DNA from 3 places in the Nocardia sp. NPDC002869 genome. Region 3 is predicted to be linked to each of the others. Evidence: riboswitches for the same ligand, from Rfam matches in the RefSeq annotation. Region 3 holds a riboswitch; each other region holds the start of a gene.
What was found. A riboswitch is a leader RNA that binds a small molecule or an ion and turns the genes downstream of it on or off. The one in region 3 is predicted to bind S-adenosylmethionine.
Positions count from the first base shown of each region.

Region 1: it holds a riboswitch for S-adenosylmethionine, as region 3 does, so the genes downstream of both, metX (homoserine O-acetyltransferase MetX) here and ACLML9_RS08500 (rhodanese-like domain-containing protein) in region 3, are expected to answer to the same signal.
Region 2: it holds a riboswitch for S-adenosylmethionine, as region 3 does, so the genes downstream of both, ACLML9_RS07415 (aminotransferase class V-fold PLP-dependent enzyme) here and ACLML9_RS08500 (rhodanese-like domain-containing protein) in region 3, are expected to answer to the same signal.

Region 1 covers NZ_JBKOOL010000123.1:754-6,606, reverse strand. Annotated here, with positions in the region: gene ACLML9_RS20785 (DUF4349 domain-containing protein) at 1-271, shown strand, start outside; gene ACLML9_RS20780 (DUF167 domain-containing protein) at 275-505, shown strand; gene ACLML9_RS20775 (tRNA (cytidine(34)-2'-O)-methyltransferase) at 522-986, opposite strand; gene cycA (D-serine/D-alanine/glycine transporter) at 1,248-2,729, shown strand; gene ACLML9_RS20765 (DUF3017 domain-containing protein) at 3,014-3,259, shown strand; gene metX (homoserine O-acetyltransferase MetX) at 3,284-4,429, opposite strand; SAM riboswitch class IV at 4,681-4,791, opposite strand; gene ACLML9_RS20755 (NADP-dependent isocitrate dehydrogenase) at 5,067-5,853, shown strand, end outside.
Region 2 covers NZ_JBKOOL010000025.1:18,457-24,309, forward strand. Annotated here, with positions in the region: gene ACLML9_RS07410 (GNAT family N-acetyltransferase) at 1-695, opposite strand, end outside; gene ACLML9_RS07415 (aminotransferase class V-fold PLP-dependent enzyme) at 793-2,106, opposite strand; SAM riboswitch class IV at 2,152-2,265, opposite strand; partial or broken gene ACLML9_RS07420 (LLM class flavin-dependent oxidoreductase) at 2,466-2,966, shown strand; gene ACLML9_RS07425 (hypothetical protein) at 3,393-4,223, shown strand; gene ACLML9_RS07430 (GNAT family N-acetyltransferase) at 4,651-5,220, shown strand; gene ACLML9_RS07435 (hypothetical protein) at 5,497-5,853, opposite strand, start outside.
Region 3 covers NZ_JBKOOL010000030.1:8,674-14,526, forward strand. Annotated here, with positions in the region: gene ACLML9_RS08490 (HAD-IIA family hydrolase) at 255-1,031, shown strand; gene ACLML9_RS08495 (O-succinylhomoserine sulfhydrylase) at 1,248-2,462, opposite strand; gene ACLML9_RS08500 (rhodanese-like domain-containing protein) at 2,459-2,875, opposite strand; SAM riboswitch class IV at 2,893-3,005, opposite strand; gene ACLML9_RS08505 (hypothetical protein) at 3,070-3,540, opposite strand; gene ACLML9_RS08510 (FAD-dependent oxidoreductase) at 3,769-5,157, shown strand; gene ACLML9_RS08515 (amidohydrolase family protein) at 5,229-5,853, shown strand, end outside.

The DNA of each region.
Region 1 (5,853 bases), on a different contig from region 3:
GGTCGAGACCCCGGTGCCCGGGACCGTGCGGACCGCTGCCGAGCCCGGCGACGCACCGGGCAAGACCACGAAGGAAGTGGACGAGTCCGCGACGGGCACGGGCCGGGCGGCGACCGACACGGACGAGACGGCGACGGGTACGGGGCGGGCGTCGGCGGGTACGGACGAGACGGCGAAAGATACGGGCCGGGCAGCGACGGGCGCGGACGAGTCCGCCCCGACCGGGGACGAGGCCGTCGATCCGGACGGTCCGGATACGGACCGGGCCTGATCGGTGCCCACCACGGTCCGCGCGGTGCTCACGCCGAACAGCAGGAAGGGCCCGCTGGTCGAAACCCTGCCCGACGGCACGCTACAACTGTGGGTGCGGGCGCCGGCCGTGGAGGGGAAAGCGAACCGTGCCGCGGCCGAACTCCTGGCCGCGCATCTCGGTGTCCCGAAGAGCGCGGTCCGGCTCACCGGCGGGGCGACCTCCCGGTACAAACGGTTCGAGATCGCCGACTGAACCGCCGGTGTCCGGGTCAGACCGCTCCGGGAAACCCGTGCTGCCGCCACGCCTCGTACACCGCGACCGCGGCCGCGTTGGCCAGATTCATCGACCGGCGGCCGGGCAGCATGGGGATGCGCACCTCGGCATCGATGTGCTCGTCGGCGAGCACCTCCGCCGGTAGACCCGTCGGTTCCGCACCGAACAGCAAAATGTCGCCGGGCCGGTAGGCGATCTCGGTGTGCGGGGTGGTGGCCCGGGTGGTGAACGCATACACCCGCTCGGGCCGCAGCTGTTCCCACGCGGTCGCCAGGTCCGGGTGCACTGTCACCGAGGCGAGGTCGTGATAGTCCAGCCCGGCCCGGCGCAGCTTCGCCTCCGACATATCGAAGCCGAGCGGTTCGATCAGATGCAGCTCACTGCCCGTGCCGGCGGCGAGCCGGATGGCATTGCCCGTATTGCCCGGTATGCGAGGTTCATGGAACATCAATCGGAACACAGCCGACCAGTCAATCAGGTGCGGCGGCGCCACGGTGATCGAGCCGGATGATCGAGCGGTGGCCGCGAGGGTGCCGAACACATCGCCGGGGCGGGCGCTACCGCTATCGCGACGCCCTGACCACAGCGAATACGATCACCGGCATGGCGCGGGGGCCGCGCACGGCACGGATTGCGGCGGCGTACCGTAGGGCCGCCCACTCTGCAGGAATGCGCTTCCGGTGGTCGAATGGGCTGTCCGATTCATTCCGGAGGGAGAAATATGGCCGTGCTGCAGGGCCACGATAATCCAGGCGACGACGCGAGGGGCGTGAGCGATCCGGGTGCCGGCCCGGAGAAGCTGAGCCGCCAGCTGGCGAACCGACATATCCAGCTGATCGCGATCGGCGGCGCGATCGGCACCGGGCTGTTCATGGGCTCGGGTAAGACGATCTCGCTCGCCGGCCCCTCGGTGATCCTCGTCTACATGATCATCGGCTTCTTCCTCTTCTTCGTCATGCGGGCGATGGGGGAGCTGCTGCTGTCGAACTCCGGGTACAAATCGTTCAGCGATTTCGCCGGTGATCTGCTCGGCCCGTGGGCGGGGTTCTTCACCGGCTGGACCTACTGGTTCTGCTGGGTGGTCACCGGTATCGCCGATGTGGTGGCCATCGCCGGGTACGTGTCCTACTGGTGGGCGGATCTGCCGCTGTGGATACCCGCGCTGGTCTGCATCGTCGTTCTGCTGGTCCTCAATCTGCCCACGGTGCGCGCATTCGGTGAGACCGAGTTCTGGTTCGCGCTGATCAAGGTGATCGCCATCGGCGCGCTGATCGTCACCGGACTGGTGATGGTGATCACCGGTTTCACCGGTGACAGCGGCACCACCGCCTCGCTGGCCAACCTGTGGAACGACGGCGGTTTCTTCCCGACCGGGCCCATGGGTTTCGTGGCCGGATTCCAGATCGCGGTCTTCGCCTTCGTGGGTATCGAACTGGTGGGCACCACGGCGGCCGAGGCCGAGAATCCCGAACGCACGCTGCCCCGCGCGATCAACTCCATCCCGGTGCGCGTCCTGCTGTTCTACGTCGGCGCCCTGATCGTCATCTGCGCGGTGACCCCGTGGCGGGAGGTCTCGGCCGACGAGAGTCCGTTCGTGGCGATGTTCTCCCTGGCCGGGCTAGGTGTCGCGGCGAGTGTGGTCAACTTCGTGGTACTCACCAGCGCCACCTCCAGCGCGAACTCGGGGATCTACTCCACCTCGCGGATGGTGTACGGCCTGGCCGGTGACAGGGACGCCCCCGCCTTGTTCGGGAAGCTGTCCCGGCGCAAGGTCCCGGCCAACGCGCTGCGTTTCTCGTGCGCGTTCCTGCTGATCGGGGTGGTGCTGCTCTACGCGGGACAGTCCATCGTCGAAGCGTTCACCGTCGTCACCACCATTTCGTCGCTGTGCTTCATGTTCGTCTGGACGATGATCCTGGCCAGCTACCTGGTCTACCGGAAGCGGCGGCCGCATCTGCACGCCGCGTCGACGTTCAAACTCCCGGGCGGTGTGCCGGCGGTCTGGGCGGTGCTGGCCTTCTTCGTGTTCCTGGTCTGGGCGCTCACCCAGAAGAGCGACACCCTGCAGGCCCTGCTGGTGACCCCCATCTGGTTCGTGGTGCTGGGCGCGGCCTATCTGGTGGTGCGGCGCAGTCCGCACCATGCCGCGCTGCGCGAGCGGCATCGGGAGAAGGTCCTCGCCGAGAACGCCGCGCTGCGCTGATCTGCGCTGTGTCGATCCGCCCCGCCTCCGGTGGGGCGGATCGGGGCATTCGGGACCCCGCTAGATGTGCTCGGGGAGGTCGGCGCGCAGTCGGCGCGCGTGCTCCGGGTGGCCGGGGCGTCGCGTGGACATTCGGCGTCGCCGAGGCGGACTACGAACAGCTCGTGCAGACCTGGTCGGCCGGATCTGGAACAATCGCCCCCGTGACCGACGCCGCGACCCCGACCCACGACGATCCCGGCACCGGCAGCCGATGGGCCGGTTTCCTACGCTGCCATCTGCCGATGGTCGTGGTGGCGGTGGTGGTGCTGATCGCCGTGGTGTTCGTCGCGCAGGATCGGTGGCGCCGTGGCGCCTTCTTCTTCGGCGGCGCGACCCTCATCGCGGCCGCGTTCCGGCTGTGCCTGCCGACCGCCCGGGTCGGCCTGCTCGCGGTCCGCGGCAAACCGTTCGATGTGGGCGCGCTGACCCTGCTGGGCGGCGCCGTGGTCTTCCTCGCCGCGACCATCAACACCCTCGGCGTGGGCTGACCGGGCCGACGGACCCGCGGGCGCTCAGCGTCCGGCGCGAGCCAGGTTCATCGTCTGGGCCAGCAGTTTGCCGATGGCCGCCGCCTCGGTGAGGAAGGCATCGTGGCCGTCGCGTGACGAGATCACCTCGAAATGCCGGCAGCCGGCCAGCCCGTCGGCCAGTTCCTGCTGGGTGTGCAGCGGGTACAGCCGGTCGGAATCGATACCGCCCACGATGCACGGCACCTCGGCGGCGGCCATCGCCGCCGCGATCCCGCCGCGGCCACGGCCGATATCGTGCCGGTTCATCGCCTCGCTCAACAGCACATAGGTCGCCGGGTCGAAGCGCCGGCCCAGCTTCTCGGCCTGGTACTCGAGATAGCTCTGCACCGCGTACCGGCCGCCGTCCCAGGGATCCTCGCCCTCCTGCGGGCTGTTGGCGAACCGGCTGTCCAGTTCGGCCTCGGTGCGGTAGGTGAGGTGCGCGATCCGGCGCGCGATACCCAGTCCGGCCATCGGCGCGCGCCCGGTGCCGTGGTAGTCGCCGCCCAGCCAGTCCGGGTCGCTGGTGATCGCCGCGATCTGGGTGCTCTGGGTGCCGATCTGGTCGGCGGTGGCCCGCGGGCCCACCGCGAGGACCAGTGCGGCGGCCAGGCGCTGCGGTGCGAGCAGCATCCATTCGAGGACGCGCATACCGCCCATCGAACCGCCGATCGCCGCGGCCAGCCGGGGCACACCGAGCCGGTCGAACAACTTCAGTTCGGCCGCGACCTGGTCGCGGATGGAGATCCCCGGGAACCGTGAACCCCAGGGCGCGCCGTCCGGTGCGAGCGAGGCCGGGCCGGTGCTGCCCTGGCAGCCGCCGAGGACATTGGTCGCCACCACGCACCACTCGTCGGTATCGATCGGCGCCCCCGGGCCGACCATCCCGTTCCACCATCCGGCCTGTGGATGGTCGTCGTCCGGGTCGCCCGAGACGTGGGAGTCACCGGTCAGCGCGTGCTCGATCAGGACGATGTTGTCCAGGGCCGGGGACAGTTCCCCCCAGCGCTGCACGGCCAGCCGGACCTGCGGCAGCCGGGCGCCGTTCTCGAGGGTGAGTTCGCCGATGTCGACGTATCCGAGAGTGCCGTCGGGCGGCGGTAACTGGGCCACCGGACGAGCGGTGGTCGATTCGGTGCCCACTTTCACGTGAGGGATTCCGCTGAACCCGCGAACGGCACTGATGCCCGGAGCGTATGAATCGCCGCTGTGGATCCGGTGGTGCGGGCGCGGAGGCCGCCGGGCGCGACCGCCGGTCGCCGGCGGATAGCTCCGGCAGCGGTCGCACCACGGATACTGTGATCGCTCATATCGTGCTCCAGAAAATGGGGGATTTCTCGTCGAGTCGTGAGAACGCCGCGGTCAACGCGACCAGTACCGGCACAAATCGACGACCTCCTGACGTGCGCTTGCTCCCGGCTCCCGGGAGCCAGGTCATCACCCGGAGCACCCCACCGCAGCAGGAGGGTTGCCGGCCAGCGAGCCGGGGCTTGATGCTGACACTCATGACCTGCCGAACATGGTAACCGGGCACCGATACGGATCGAAATCGGTATGCGCGCCCACCAGGTAATCTTGTGGCGTGTCTCACCCATGTGAGATCTCACGAACGGGGCTGGCTGCACCGTGAGACCGCCACAAGCAGTACGCTCGTCTTGGTTACACCAGACGTCTCGTGGACAACGCGGGATGTATACGTTGTCTGTTGAACAGCTGGGGTCCGCTCACAAGCGTGTTCGCCTGGCCGTGCAATGAGGGCACCAGTCTTAGGAGGACACGAAGATCCATGTCCAAGATCAAGGTTGAAGGCACCGTCGTTGAACTCGACGGCGACGAGATGACCCGGATCATCTGGCAGTTCATCAAGGACAAGCTGATCCACCCGTACCTCGATGTGAACCTCGAGTACTACGACCTCGGCATCGAATACCGCGACAAAACCGACGACCAGGTCACCGTCGACGCCGCCAACGCCATCAAGCAGCACGGTGTCGGCGTCAAATGCGCGACGATCACCCCCGACGAGGCCCGCGTCGAGGAATTCGGCCTCAAGAAGATGTGGCGGTCGCCCAACGGCACCATCCGCAACATTCTCGGCGGCACCATCTTCCGCGCGCCGATCATCATCTCCAACGTTCCGCGCCTGGTACCGGGCTGGACCAAGCCGATCATCATCGGCCGTCACGCCTTCGGCGACCAGTACCGCGCCACCGACTTCAAGGTCTTCCAGGCCGGCACCGTCACCCTCACCTTCACCCCCGAGGACGGCAGCGAGCCCATCGTGCACGAGGTCGTGCAGATGCCGGAGGACGGCGGCGTCGTGATGGGCATGTACAACTTCAAGAAGTCCATCGAAGACTTCGCGCGCGCCTCGTTCAACTACGGGCTGCAGCAGAACTACCCCGTCTACATGTCGACGAAGAACACCATCCTCAAGGCCTACGACGGCATGTTCAAGGACACCTTCGAGGCGGTCTTCGAAGCCGAGTTCAAGAGCCAGTTCGCGGCGGCCGGTCTCACCTACGAGCACCGGCTGATCGACGATATGGTCGCCTCCTCCATGAAGTGGGAGG
Region 2 (5,853 bases), on a different contig from region 3:
ACCGTCCGGCGCGGGCCGCGCACCCATTCCAGGGATTCGGCGGCATGGTAGCGCACGAACCCGTCCTCCGCGCCGGGCTCCCCGTGCACGGCGACATGACCCTGGGGCCGCAACAGCCCCTGTAGCCGCCACCAGTACGAGGGGCGATCGACCGCCGCGGTCCACGTCACATCCGCTGTCGCGTAGATCTTGGCCGGTATCTCCCAGCCGTCCGCGGGCGCGAGCAACCGGACCGGACCCGCGGCCGGTACCGTTTCGCGGAAGCGGGCCCGGTGCACATCGATCTCGCAGCGCGCCGACGAGCCGGCGACGCCGTACCCGAAACGCTCATAGATACCGCCCTGGGTCGCGCGCAGCGAGGCGACGACCTCCCCGCGTCCGGCGATCTCGGTGAGCTGGCGGCGCAGCAGCCCCGCCGCGATCCCCTGCCGCGCGTGGGTGGGCAGGACACCGACGTGCGTCACCGCGGCGTGCGGCAGGCGCGTGCCGCCCGGCGCGATCAGCCAGCTGGTGTAGGAATTCACCGTCCCGACCAGTTCACCGCCGACCCGGGCGCCGAGGGTGCGTCCGGGTTCGTTCAACCCGTCCGCGGCCTCGGCCGAGATCGGCGGGCCCCCGACCATCGCGGTACGGAACACCCGTTGCGCGGCGCGCGCCTCCGCCGCGTCGGTCAGTATGTCGATTTCGACGGTCATCTCGGCTCACTCCGGGTTCGGGATCAGTGTGGGAATCCGGCGAAGCCGCAGGGCGCCACGGGACACGTTTAATTTCTCTCACATGACACGCGGTACGTCACACCGAGCACGGTGCGGATCCGGTGTCCGGCCCTTCCGTCAGGCCGGGACGGGTCTCCGGAACCGGATCCCAGCGGCCGTCCGAACAGGCGTAATCCCACTGCGGCCCGGCCGCGACCAGGGTCCGCACGGCGTCGAGCAGCCGATCCACATCACCGGCGGTGGTGCCGAGTCCGATACTGGCGCGCAGGGCGGCGTCGAGCCCGAACCGGGCCAGCAGCGGGTGGGCGCAGAAGCGGCCGTCCCGCACGCCGATCGCATGTTCGGCGGACAGATAGGCCGCGACCTGCCCCGGTTCGAAACCGTCCACGGTGAAGGCGACGATTCCCACACAGTCGGCGCTGTCGGCGAAGATCCGGAGGCATCGAACACCGGTGATATCCTCCAGCCCGGTGCGCAACCGGTCGGTGAGCACCCGTTCGTGCACCTCGGCGGGGGCGGCGAGTTCGGTGAGCGCCCCGCAGGCGGCCGCCAGCGCCACGGCGCCCAGCACATTGGGTGAACCGGCCTCGTGCCGATGCGGCGCGGTCGCCCAGGCCGCCGTGTCCGAGGTCACCTCGGTGACCGCGCCCCCACCGGCCAGGTACGGCGGTGCGGCGTCGAGCCAGTCGCGGCGACCGGCCAGCACCCCGGCGCCGTACGGTGCGTACAGCTTGTGCCCGGAGCAGACCACATAGTCGATATCGGTGGCGCACAGGTCGATCCGCCGATGGGGCGCCAGTTGGGCCGCGTCCACCAGGATTCGCGCACCGTGGCGATGAGCGAGCGCGGCCAGCTCGGTCAGCGGCAGCACCTCCCCGGTGACATTGGACGCGCCCGTGATCGCGAGCAGCGCCGCGGGTTTCGCCCCGAGTTCGGCGGCGAGACGCTCGACGGTTTCGGTGAGCGTGCCGGCGGCGGGCACCACCCGGCGTCCGCGCCCGGCCCAGGGCAGGAAGTTGGCGTGGTGCTCGATATCGAGGACCACGGTATCGCCGGGGACGCAGGCGGCGAGCAGGTTGAGCGCGTCGGTGGTGTTCCGGGTGAATACGACTTCCTGGTCGGCGGCACAGCACAGGAACTCGCGGACCGTTTCGCGGGCCGCCTCGTAGCAGCCAGTGGAGACACGCGAGGCATACCCGGCCCCGCGGTGCACGCTCGCGTAGTAGGGCAGCAGATCGGCCACCCGTGCGGTGACCTGCGCGAGAGCCGGAGCGCTGGCCGCGTAGTCGAAGTTGGCGTAGGTACAGGTACCACCCTGTACCAGCGGAACCCGCAGGTCGTCGCCGGAGACGCGGGCCGGGGCACGGGTGGGGTCGAGTACAGCGGTCATCACGCAATCCCTTCGATCGAGGGACTCCGGGCTTCGATTCGGCGGAGTCCGCGCTTGCCGTGCTCGGTCGAGCAGCGGCCAGGTCGTCACCCGGGGCACCCCACCGCGGAGGAGGGTTGCCGGCCAGCAAGCCGGGGCTTCACGCTGGCACTCGTGACCTGGTGCGAGAGTGTCAGACGGCCACCGGCTTGTCAACCCGACCTCGATCCACGCCCGCCGGTCCGGTGCGGCGATTTCGAATCACCGTGATCCGGTCCGTAGCCCGGAAACGGATAGCGGCGCAATGTGTGTCCGGGTGATCCCCCGGCCCATCCGGTGCGCGCCTGTCCCGATCCCCCGGCCCCGAACGGAGATCCGCGATGCCAGACCGAGCAGGAGCCGCCCCGACGGCCGAATACCTCTGGTATATCCCCAACCAGGTGATTCCCGGGCATCGCGGTGATGCCGTCACCGCCGGCCACAACAGCCTGGAGACACTGACCGCGCAGGCACGCGCACTCGAGGAATACGGGTGGCAGGGGGCGCTGATCGGCGCCGGCTGGGGTCGCCCGGATACGTTCACCGTCGCCACCGCGCTCGCGGCCCGGACCACGACCTTCGAACCGCTTGCCGCCGTCCGGCCCGGCTATTGGCGGCCCGCCCATTTCGCCGCCGCGGCGGCGAGCCCCGACCACCTGACCGGCGGCCGGCTGCGGATCAATATCGTGTCCGGCAAGCACGATCTCGCGGCCTACGGCGAAGCCGAGGAGGACCAGGCCGAGCGGTACGCCCGCACCAGGGAGTTCCTCCGGCTGGTCCGCCGGCTGTGGACCGAGGAGAACGTCACCTACCGGGGTGAGCACTACCGGGTGACCGATACCGCCGCACGCCGGGGTGCGCTCTCCAGGCACGCGGACAGCTGTTCGCGCTCGGCGTCCTTGCCGGACTTCTTGTCGGCGAACACCTTCTTGCAGCCGGCCGCCTTCAACGCGCTCTGACGTATGAGATGACTGTTAGTATCGCGCAAAGCGGGTAGGCGTCCCCCGCGGCCGAACAGGCGAAGGCCCACAGCGGTCACACCTTCGCCGTGGATGTGACGACTCCAGGGATTGGTTCGAGCAGAGGTGAACAACCCACTCATCCGGCTGCTCGACACGATCACCCATGGTCTGGCCGGGAGTTTCCGAGATCTGGGAAACGGTACTGCCCGGCGGTACAGCTCGGGATTCGCTCGAACAACCGAGCACGCCGCCCGGAGTCTGGACGGCATCGGCAGGACGGGACTTCCACTGTTCGAGCCGAGCCCGATGGAAATAGCGGTGCGCAGGCTCGATGGTGAAGTGAAACCGCTCGGTGGAGGCGTCGCCGCCACCTTCCTCGGGCGTTCGGTGGGCGGTGCCCGTAGCGTCTACAAACCGGGGTACCTCGAGACATTGCTGGGTGTGTTACCCGATCTTCCGCTGCGCTTCGGTATTCCTCGCGGGGGAGGACACCTCGCCTATCGAGAACAGGGCGCCTACCGAGTCGACGAGGCTCTGGGTTTCGGACGCGTCCCGCCCACCTCGATCACGAACGGGCCCTATGGATTGGGTTCGAACCAGATCTGGGCGTATTCCACCCCGAGCCACCCCAAGGCCGCTCAACTGCGACTGCCGCGCGAGGACTGGTTGAAGAGGAATGCCAGGGATGAGTTGCGGCGTCTGAACGACCGCTACCCGAAGATCCAACGCGAGCAGATGGCGGTACTGGACTACGTCATCGGCAACACCGATCGCCACTGGGGCAACTACCGCACCGGCCGCAACGGCGACATAGTGGCCATCGATCACGGGCTGTCGTGCCCGGAATCACCGGATTCGCGTATCGGCATCCGCTCCGACTTCGTCGAAGAGTTCCACAACGCCGCCCTGAGCGAGGAGGTGATGACTCAGGTCGACGCGGTTGACCTCGGCCGACTCCGCGCCGCCCTACTCGACAGCCAACTCAGCGAAGTCGCCGTCAACGGCGCACTCGACCGGTTGATCGAGATACGGACGCACGGCAGGATCACCGGCCAGGCCTGGCCGGGAGAAATTAACGCAAACATCGTCTTCATGAAGATGACGAAACCGTCACCGACCGGGTGGATCGAAACCTGACAGGCTTCACGCCGCCCTGTTCGGGCTCCCCATAGCATTCGCGGAGACCCAATGGATAAGGACGTATCCGCGACCGGCTATCACCCCGGCCCGTTGTCTTCGGCGATGATCCCGCTGCGTAATCACCCCCGCTGGGGCCGGGGCTGATGTCGGAACTTGTTGTTTCTTGCGCTGTTGCTGCGGGTTCCCTGTCACCCACACCATGGGCGTCCATAAAAGGGCTATAGGACGAGTGAATGGCTGTAAACACCGCTGGCCAGCGATGAAATCACGCTGAACTGTCCAAGAATGCAGCGATTGATGAACAGCTACGAGTCCAATCCCGCCCGCTGCGTCAACAAGCGACTGCAATCCTGGCGAACTCCAAACCCGGCTGTGAAAGAAAAACGAAGCGACAGCCTCGCGAATCGTCTCGTAGTTTTCGTCCATGCCCGAGTTGCACTTCCCCGATCCTGAACTCACCGACGGAGTCGTGACCCTGCGCGCCTGGCGACCGAACGACCACGCGCAGCGATTTGCCGGTTTCTCCGACCCTCTGTGCCAGCGGTTCTCCTGGGCATCGAGCGAGCCTTTCACCGAACAGCACCAGTTGACCTGGGCAGGAGAAGGGGAAGAAGCGGCGCGAATGCGGGGCGAGGCCATCGGGTTCGCGATCGTCGAGGCCGGCGACGCCCGCCGGGTGTGGGGCGGGGCATCGATCTACGACATCGCTGTCGCCGAGGGGCGAGCTGCGGTCGGATATTGGCTCGCCGGCCACGCGCGCGGTCGTGGCATTGCCACGCGAGCCGTGCGGCTGTTGGCGCGCTGGGCGTTCGACGACCTCGCCGTCGCGCGACTGGAGCTTACCTGCGGCCCGGACAACCTGGCCTCTCAACAGGTCGCTGAGCGAAGTGGTTTCACGCGCGAAGGGCTCTTGAGGTCTCATACCCCGTTCAAGGGAGGCCGCCGCGACTCAGTGCTCTTCAGCCTCTTGCCTACCGACCCGGCGCATCGGTGAAAACGCTCACCGGGCCGGTTCGGTGGCCCAAACCTGCCGTGGTGAGTGGTCGGCGGTACTGCACCACCCATGCCCTGGAAAAGGCGGTTTCTGGACGAGATAGACCGAGCAATCATCGCTGACCAGCGTTGATTGCTCGCACCGACGTCCAGGAACGCATCGATCAACGGACGGTCAGGCGATATCCGCCGGAGGATGCCAACGCTCGCCTCAACCTGCATTCGTGAACACGCATGTGTCCGTTGTTCGCTCCTGAGACCCGACCCGACCCAACGGCTAGGCCATCAGCTCGGTGTGGGCGTGCTCCGGCGCCGTCTGGCAGACGTAGAGATGCTGGTCGTAGCCGCTACCTATTTCGACTGCAGTGGGCTTGAAGCCGATGGATGGTTCATGCGCCGATTCCTCGCGTGGGAGCCAGCTGCTGTCTCTGCTGCCGGCTTCGGACGTGGCGATGGTCAGCAGGGGGTCCATGTCGCTGTTGCAGGTAGGGCAGAGCAGGGGGCTGGGGTCGGCGGCTCCCCAGCCAGGCCAGCCGCCGACTCTCCAGCCGGGTGCGACGGACAACTCATTGGCGTAGAACTCCGGCGGGTACGACGCGTAGGCGCTGTCCACGCCCGTCTCGGCTGCCTGCCA
Region 3 (5,853 bases):
TCGGCCGTCTCCGGCCCGGATTCGACATTAATAGGCGCAGTTGGGACGAGCCCACCCGCCGCCCACGCGGGGCCGGAGGTCCACCTCGGCCGATGCGGTGGCGGGGATCGGTAGGTGGACGCGCACAGGTCCACGGTGGTGTCGACTTGTGTCACGTTCCTCACCCGGGCGCGGCATACCCGGTTCGCACGCCGCCGGAGGCGCAGAATTGATGGGTGAGCCCAGATGACCGGATTTTGTCCTACCTCACCGATATGGACGGGGTGCTGGTACGCGAGGACCATATGGTGCCCGGCGCCGACGAGTTCCTCGCCGAATTACGGGCCGAGGAGATCCCGTTCCTGGTACTGACGAACAACTCGATCCGCACACCTCGCGATCTCCAGGCCCGGCTGCGGCAGACCGGACTGGAGATCCCGGAGCATTCGATCTGGACCTCGGCGCTGGCCACCGCCAGTTTCCTCGACGAACAGCGACCCGGCGGCACCGCCTATGTGGTGGGCGAGTCCGGACTCACGACCGCCCTGCACGAGATCGGCTACGTGCTGACCGAGGTGGATCCCGACTATGTGGTGCTGGGCGAGACCCGCACCTATTCGTTCGAGGCGATCACCACGGCCATCCGGCTGGTCGAGCGGGGTGCGCGGTTCATCGCCACCAACCCCGACCCGACCGGCCCCTCCCGGGACGGCGTACTGCCCGCGACCGGTTCGGTGGCGGCCCTGATCACCCGGGCCACCGGCCGCGACCCCTACTACATCGGCAAACCGAATCCGCTGATGATGCGTTCGGCGCTGCGCCGCATCGGTGCCCACTCCCAGACCAGTGTGATGATCGGCGACCGGATGGACACCGATGTGATCTCCGGGATGGAGGCCGGTATGCGCACCATCCTGGTGACCTCCGGTATCTCGACGAAGGTATCGGTCGGGCAGTATCCGTACCGGCCGACCACTGTGCTGAGCTCGGTCGCCGACCTGGTCGGGCGGGTCCGCACCCCGTTCACCGAGGTAGTGACTCCGCCGATCTGAGCGCACGGTCTCCGGGGCGGTGTCGGTCGACGGGCCTGGTCGAGGGCAGAACCCGTCCGGCGATGGTGAAGATGTGGGCCTCGCCTAACTCGGCACCGAGAGGGTGCGGCTGTTCGTAAAGGCGATCGGGATCGGGACTGCCGTAGTAGTCCCCAAGCATGGAACCGCCTGTACGGGGGTGCACCCCTGTTCCGGCGCTCCACGGCCGCTGCGCGATCAGCTCAACGCGTGGTCCAGGTCGCCGAGGAGGTCTTCGATGTCCTCGAGGCCGACCGAGACCCGGACGACCCCGTCCGAGAGTCCGATGCTCGCGCGGCCCTCCGGGCCCATGGCCCGGTGGGTGGTGGTCGCCGGGTGGGTGATCAGGCTTTTCGCGTCGCCCAGGTTGTTGGAGATATCGATGATCCGCAGCCCGTTCAGTACCTCGAAGGCGCGTTTCTTGGCGAGGTCGGCGGCGGCCTTCAGTTCGAAGGTCACCACGGTGCCGCCTCCGCTCATCTGCTCGGCCGCCAGCGCGAACTGCGGGTGCGATTCCAGGAACGGGTACCGGACCCAGCTCACGGCCGGATGCTCGTCGAGGTAGCGCGCGATCCGCAGCGCCGAATCGGTGGACTGTCGGACCCGCAGCGGCATGGTTTCCAGACCTTTGAGCAGCGTCCATGCGTTGAACGGGCTCAGGGCCGGGCCGGTGTGGCGCATGAGCGTCTTGACCGGGCCTTCGATGTACTCGGAGGTACCGAGGATCGCGCCGCCCAGCACCCGGCCCTGACCGTCGATATGTTTGGTGCCCGAGTAGACCACCACGTCGGCGCCGAGTTCGAAGCCACGCTGCAGCAGCGGGGTGGCGAATACATTGTCCAGGACCACCTGCGCGCCCGCGGCGTGCGCGAGCTCGCAGACCTTGCGCACGTCGACCAGGGTCTGCATCGGGTTGGCCGGAGTCTCGAAGAACACCGCGGTGGTGGGTACGGACAGTGCCGCTTCCCACTGGTCGAGATCTTCGCCGTCGACGAACACGGTCTCGACACCCCAGCGGGGCAGGATCTCATTGCACACCACGAAACAGGAGCCGAACAGGCTGCGCGCGGCCACCAGCCGGTCGCCTGCCTTCAGCAGCGCACCGAGGGCGACGAAAACGGCGGCCATACCGCTGGCGGTCGCGAAACACGCTTCGGCGCCGTCGAGCAGGCGCATCCGCTCCTGGAAGGTGGTCACCGTCGGGTTGCCGTAGCGGGAGTACACGTAGTGCGGGTTGTCCCCGGTGAACGCGGCCTCGGCCGCTTCGGCGCTGGCGTAGACGAACCCGGAGTTCAGGTACAGGGCCTCGGAGGTTTCGTCGAACCCCGAGCGGCTCAGGCCGCCACGCACACCCAGTGTCGCCGGACCGACTCCTTCGGGTAAGGGCCGTTCGAACGAACCGCCGCCGATCACGACTGCCGCCAGGGCAGTCCGTGGGCCCGCCAGCCGGAGCCGCCGCGGTGCCCGAGTTCGTCCAGCGGGCCTTCGAAGCCGTCGCTGATGTTGTAGGAGGGTCCGATACCCGCGGCGGTCGCGGCGTCGGCCGCATGCGCCGAACGCTGACCGGAGCGACACAGGAAGAGGACGGGCGCGTCCGCGGGGCGGTCGGACAGGGCGCTACGCAGCTGGTCCAGGAATTCGGCATTGCGGGCGCCGGTGCCGTGGACCCACTCCACCAGCAGCGTCGGCTTGGCGATGGAGCTGGTGTCGGGTACTCCGACGAACTTCCATTCGGCTTCGGTCCGCACGTCCACCAGGACTGCGTCCGGGTTCTCGGTCAGCAGTTCCCATGCCTGCTCCGGGCCGATATCCCCTGCGTAATTCATACGTGGCACCTCCTGTGAATCCGCACTTGCCGCATCCGATCGATGCGTGCCAGGTCGTCACCCGGAGCACCCCACCGCGGAGGAGGGTTGCCGACCAGCGAGCCGGGGCTTGGCACTGGTACTCATGACCTAACCGAAAAGATTGCCCGGCGAGGTCGGGCCGTGTCAAACATCGGTTGACGCCTTCGGCGGGCTCAGCCGGCCGGCTGGTTGCACACCAGCCAGTCGCCGTCGGACTGGAACAGCCACCAGGTCGCGGTCCGCTCCTCGCCTTCCACACGGCTGGTCACTTCGATGTTCGCGGTATCGCCGGTGATGTGGACGGGGCCGAATCCGGTGATCTCGATATCCTTTCCGGTTTCGCCGGGTTTCAGCTGTCCGGCCAGCGGGGAGCGGGCGGGTACGAAACCGGGGCAGACCGCCCGGCGGGGCGGTTCGGGCCCGTAGCGATTGCTCACATCGGCGAACTCCCGGACCGCTCCCGCGATCCGGTCGGAATCTGTGACATTTTTCTCAGCGGGCGCCACCAGGCCGGCGATGAGTACACCCGCCAGGACCAGGGCCGCGACCGCCGCGGCCACGATGAACGGGGTGATCGAGCGCGGTCGCTCGTCGTCGCCCGATTCGGTGGCGGGCCGCTCGTCGGCCGCTCCGGGATCGCTCATACCGACGATCATCCCTGGTCCCCGGATCGCACCGTGCCCGCACCCCGATAGAATCGTGGGTACGGCGGGTACCGCAGCACAGCGCTACCCGCGGAGACGTGGGACGACGAACGGTGAACAGCCACCCACGGACGGCGCGATGTAGGTGCATACGAGCCGCGCGTCAAGTTAGCCTATGCTAACCACAACGCCAGTGATTCTTTCGACCGATAAGGGTGCGCGTAACAGATGACCGAGCAGAAGGAAGCGAACCGCCCGCTTCGGATCGCGATCGTCGGGGCCGGGCCGGCCGGTATCTATGCCGCCGACGCGTTGATGAAATCCGATGCGGACGTCTCGATCGATCTGTTCGAGCGGATGCCCGCCCCGTTCGGACTGATCCGCTACGGCGTGGCGCCGGACCATCCGCGGATCAAGGGCATTGTCACCGCCCTGCACAAGGTGCTGGACAAGGAGCAGGTGCGCCTGCTCGGCAATATCGACTACGGCACCGATATCACGCTGTCGGATCTGCGTCGCTTCTACGACGCGGTGATCTTCTCCACCGGCGCCAACGCCGACCGGGCGCTGCCCATCCCGGGTATCGACCTGGACGGCTCCTACGGCGCGGCCGACTTCGTGTCCTGGTACGACGGGCACCCGGACGTGCCGCGCACCTGGCCGCTGGAGGCGGAGAAGGTCGCGGTGCTCGGTGTCGGCAATGTCGCCCTCGATGTGGCGCGAGTGCTGGCCAAGACCGGTGACGAACTACTGCCGACCGAGATCCCGCCGAACGTGTACACGGGCCTGAAGAACAACAAGGCCGTCGAGGTGCACGTGTTCGGCCGCCGCGGCCCGGCGCAGGCCAAGTTCACCCCGCTGGAACTGCGCGAACTCGATCACTCCCCGACGATCGAGGTGATCGTCGATCCGGAGGACATCGACTACGACGAGGGTTCCGAAGCGGCCCGGCGTCATTCCAAGCAGGTCGATATGGTGGCCAACACCCTCGAACAGTGGGCCATCCGCGACCAGGGCGATCGCCCGCACAAGCTGTTCCTGCACTTCTTCGAATCGCCTTCCGAGATCCTCGGTGAGGACGGCCGGGTCGTGGGCCTGCGTACCGAACGCACCCAGCTCGACGGCACCGGCAATGTGAAGGGCACCGGCACCTTCAAGGAATGGGACGTGCAGGCCGTCTACCGGGCCGTCGGTTACCTGTCGCAGAACATCTCGGAGCTGCCCTTCGACGATCAGGCCGGGGTCATCCCGAACGAGGCCGGCCGGGTCCTGGTCGACGAGGGTGCCGACGGCGCCGCCCGCTACATGCCCGGCACCTATGTGACCGGCTGGATCAAGCGCGGTCCGGTCGGGCTCATCGGCCATACCAAGGGTGACGCGAACGAGACGGTCGCCTGCCTCGTGGACGACAGCACGAAGTTCGTGCCGGCCGAGAACCCGGAGCCCGAGGCCGTGCTCGAGTTCCTGGAGGGCCGGGGTATCCCGTTCACCACCTGGGCCGGCTGGTACCGGCTCGACGCGCACGAGCGGTCGCTGGGCGAGCCCGAGGGCCGCGAGCGGGTCAAGGTCGTCGAGCGCGAAGATATGTTGCGCGCGAGCGAACCCCACAAGGTCTGATCCACCGTCCGCTGCTCCCGGTCCATGGTCGAGAGCAGCGGGCGTCCCGATCCATCAGGCATGCTGTAGCAGTGTTCGACGCCCATGTACACATCATCGATCCGCGTTTTCCGCTGATCGAGAACGAAGGCTACCTACCGGAGCCCTACACCGTCGCCGACTACCGGCGGCGGATGTCCCGGTTCCGGCCTTCCGGTGGTGCGGTGGTGAGCGCCTCGTTCCAGGGCAACGACCAGAGCTATCTGCGCGCTGCCCTGGCCGAACTCGGACCCGGTTGGGTCGGCGTGACCCGGCTGGATCTCGATGCCTCCGACTCTGAGATCCTCGCCCTGCACGAGGCCGGCGTGCGCGCGGTCCGGTTCAACCTCAAACGCGCGGCCGCCGATATCGCGAGTATGACCCGGCAGGCCTTGCGGGCTTACGAATTGGCGGGCTGGCATGTGGAGATCTACGTGGACGGTCAGATGCTGGCCTCGCTGCAACCGGTGATCCTGAAACTGCCGAAGGTGTCCATCGACCATCTCGGGATGTCCGAGGAGGGTCTGTCGTACCTGCTGGACCTGGTCGAGCGGGGTGCGCGGGTGAAGGCAACCGGTTTCGGGCGGGTCGATATGGATGTCGCGACGGCGTTGCGCCGGATCCACGCGGTCAGTCCGGAGGCGCTGATGTTCGGCAGCGATCTGCCCGGCACCCGCG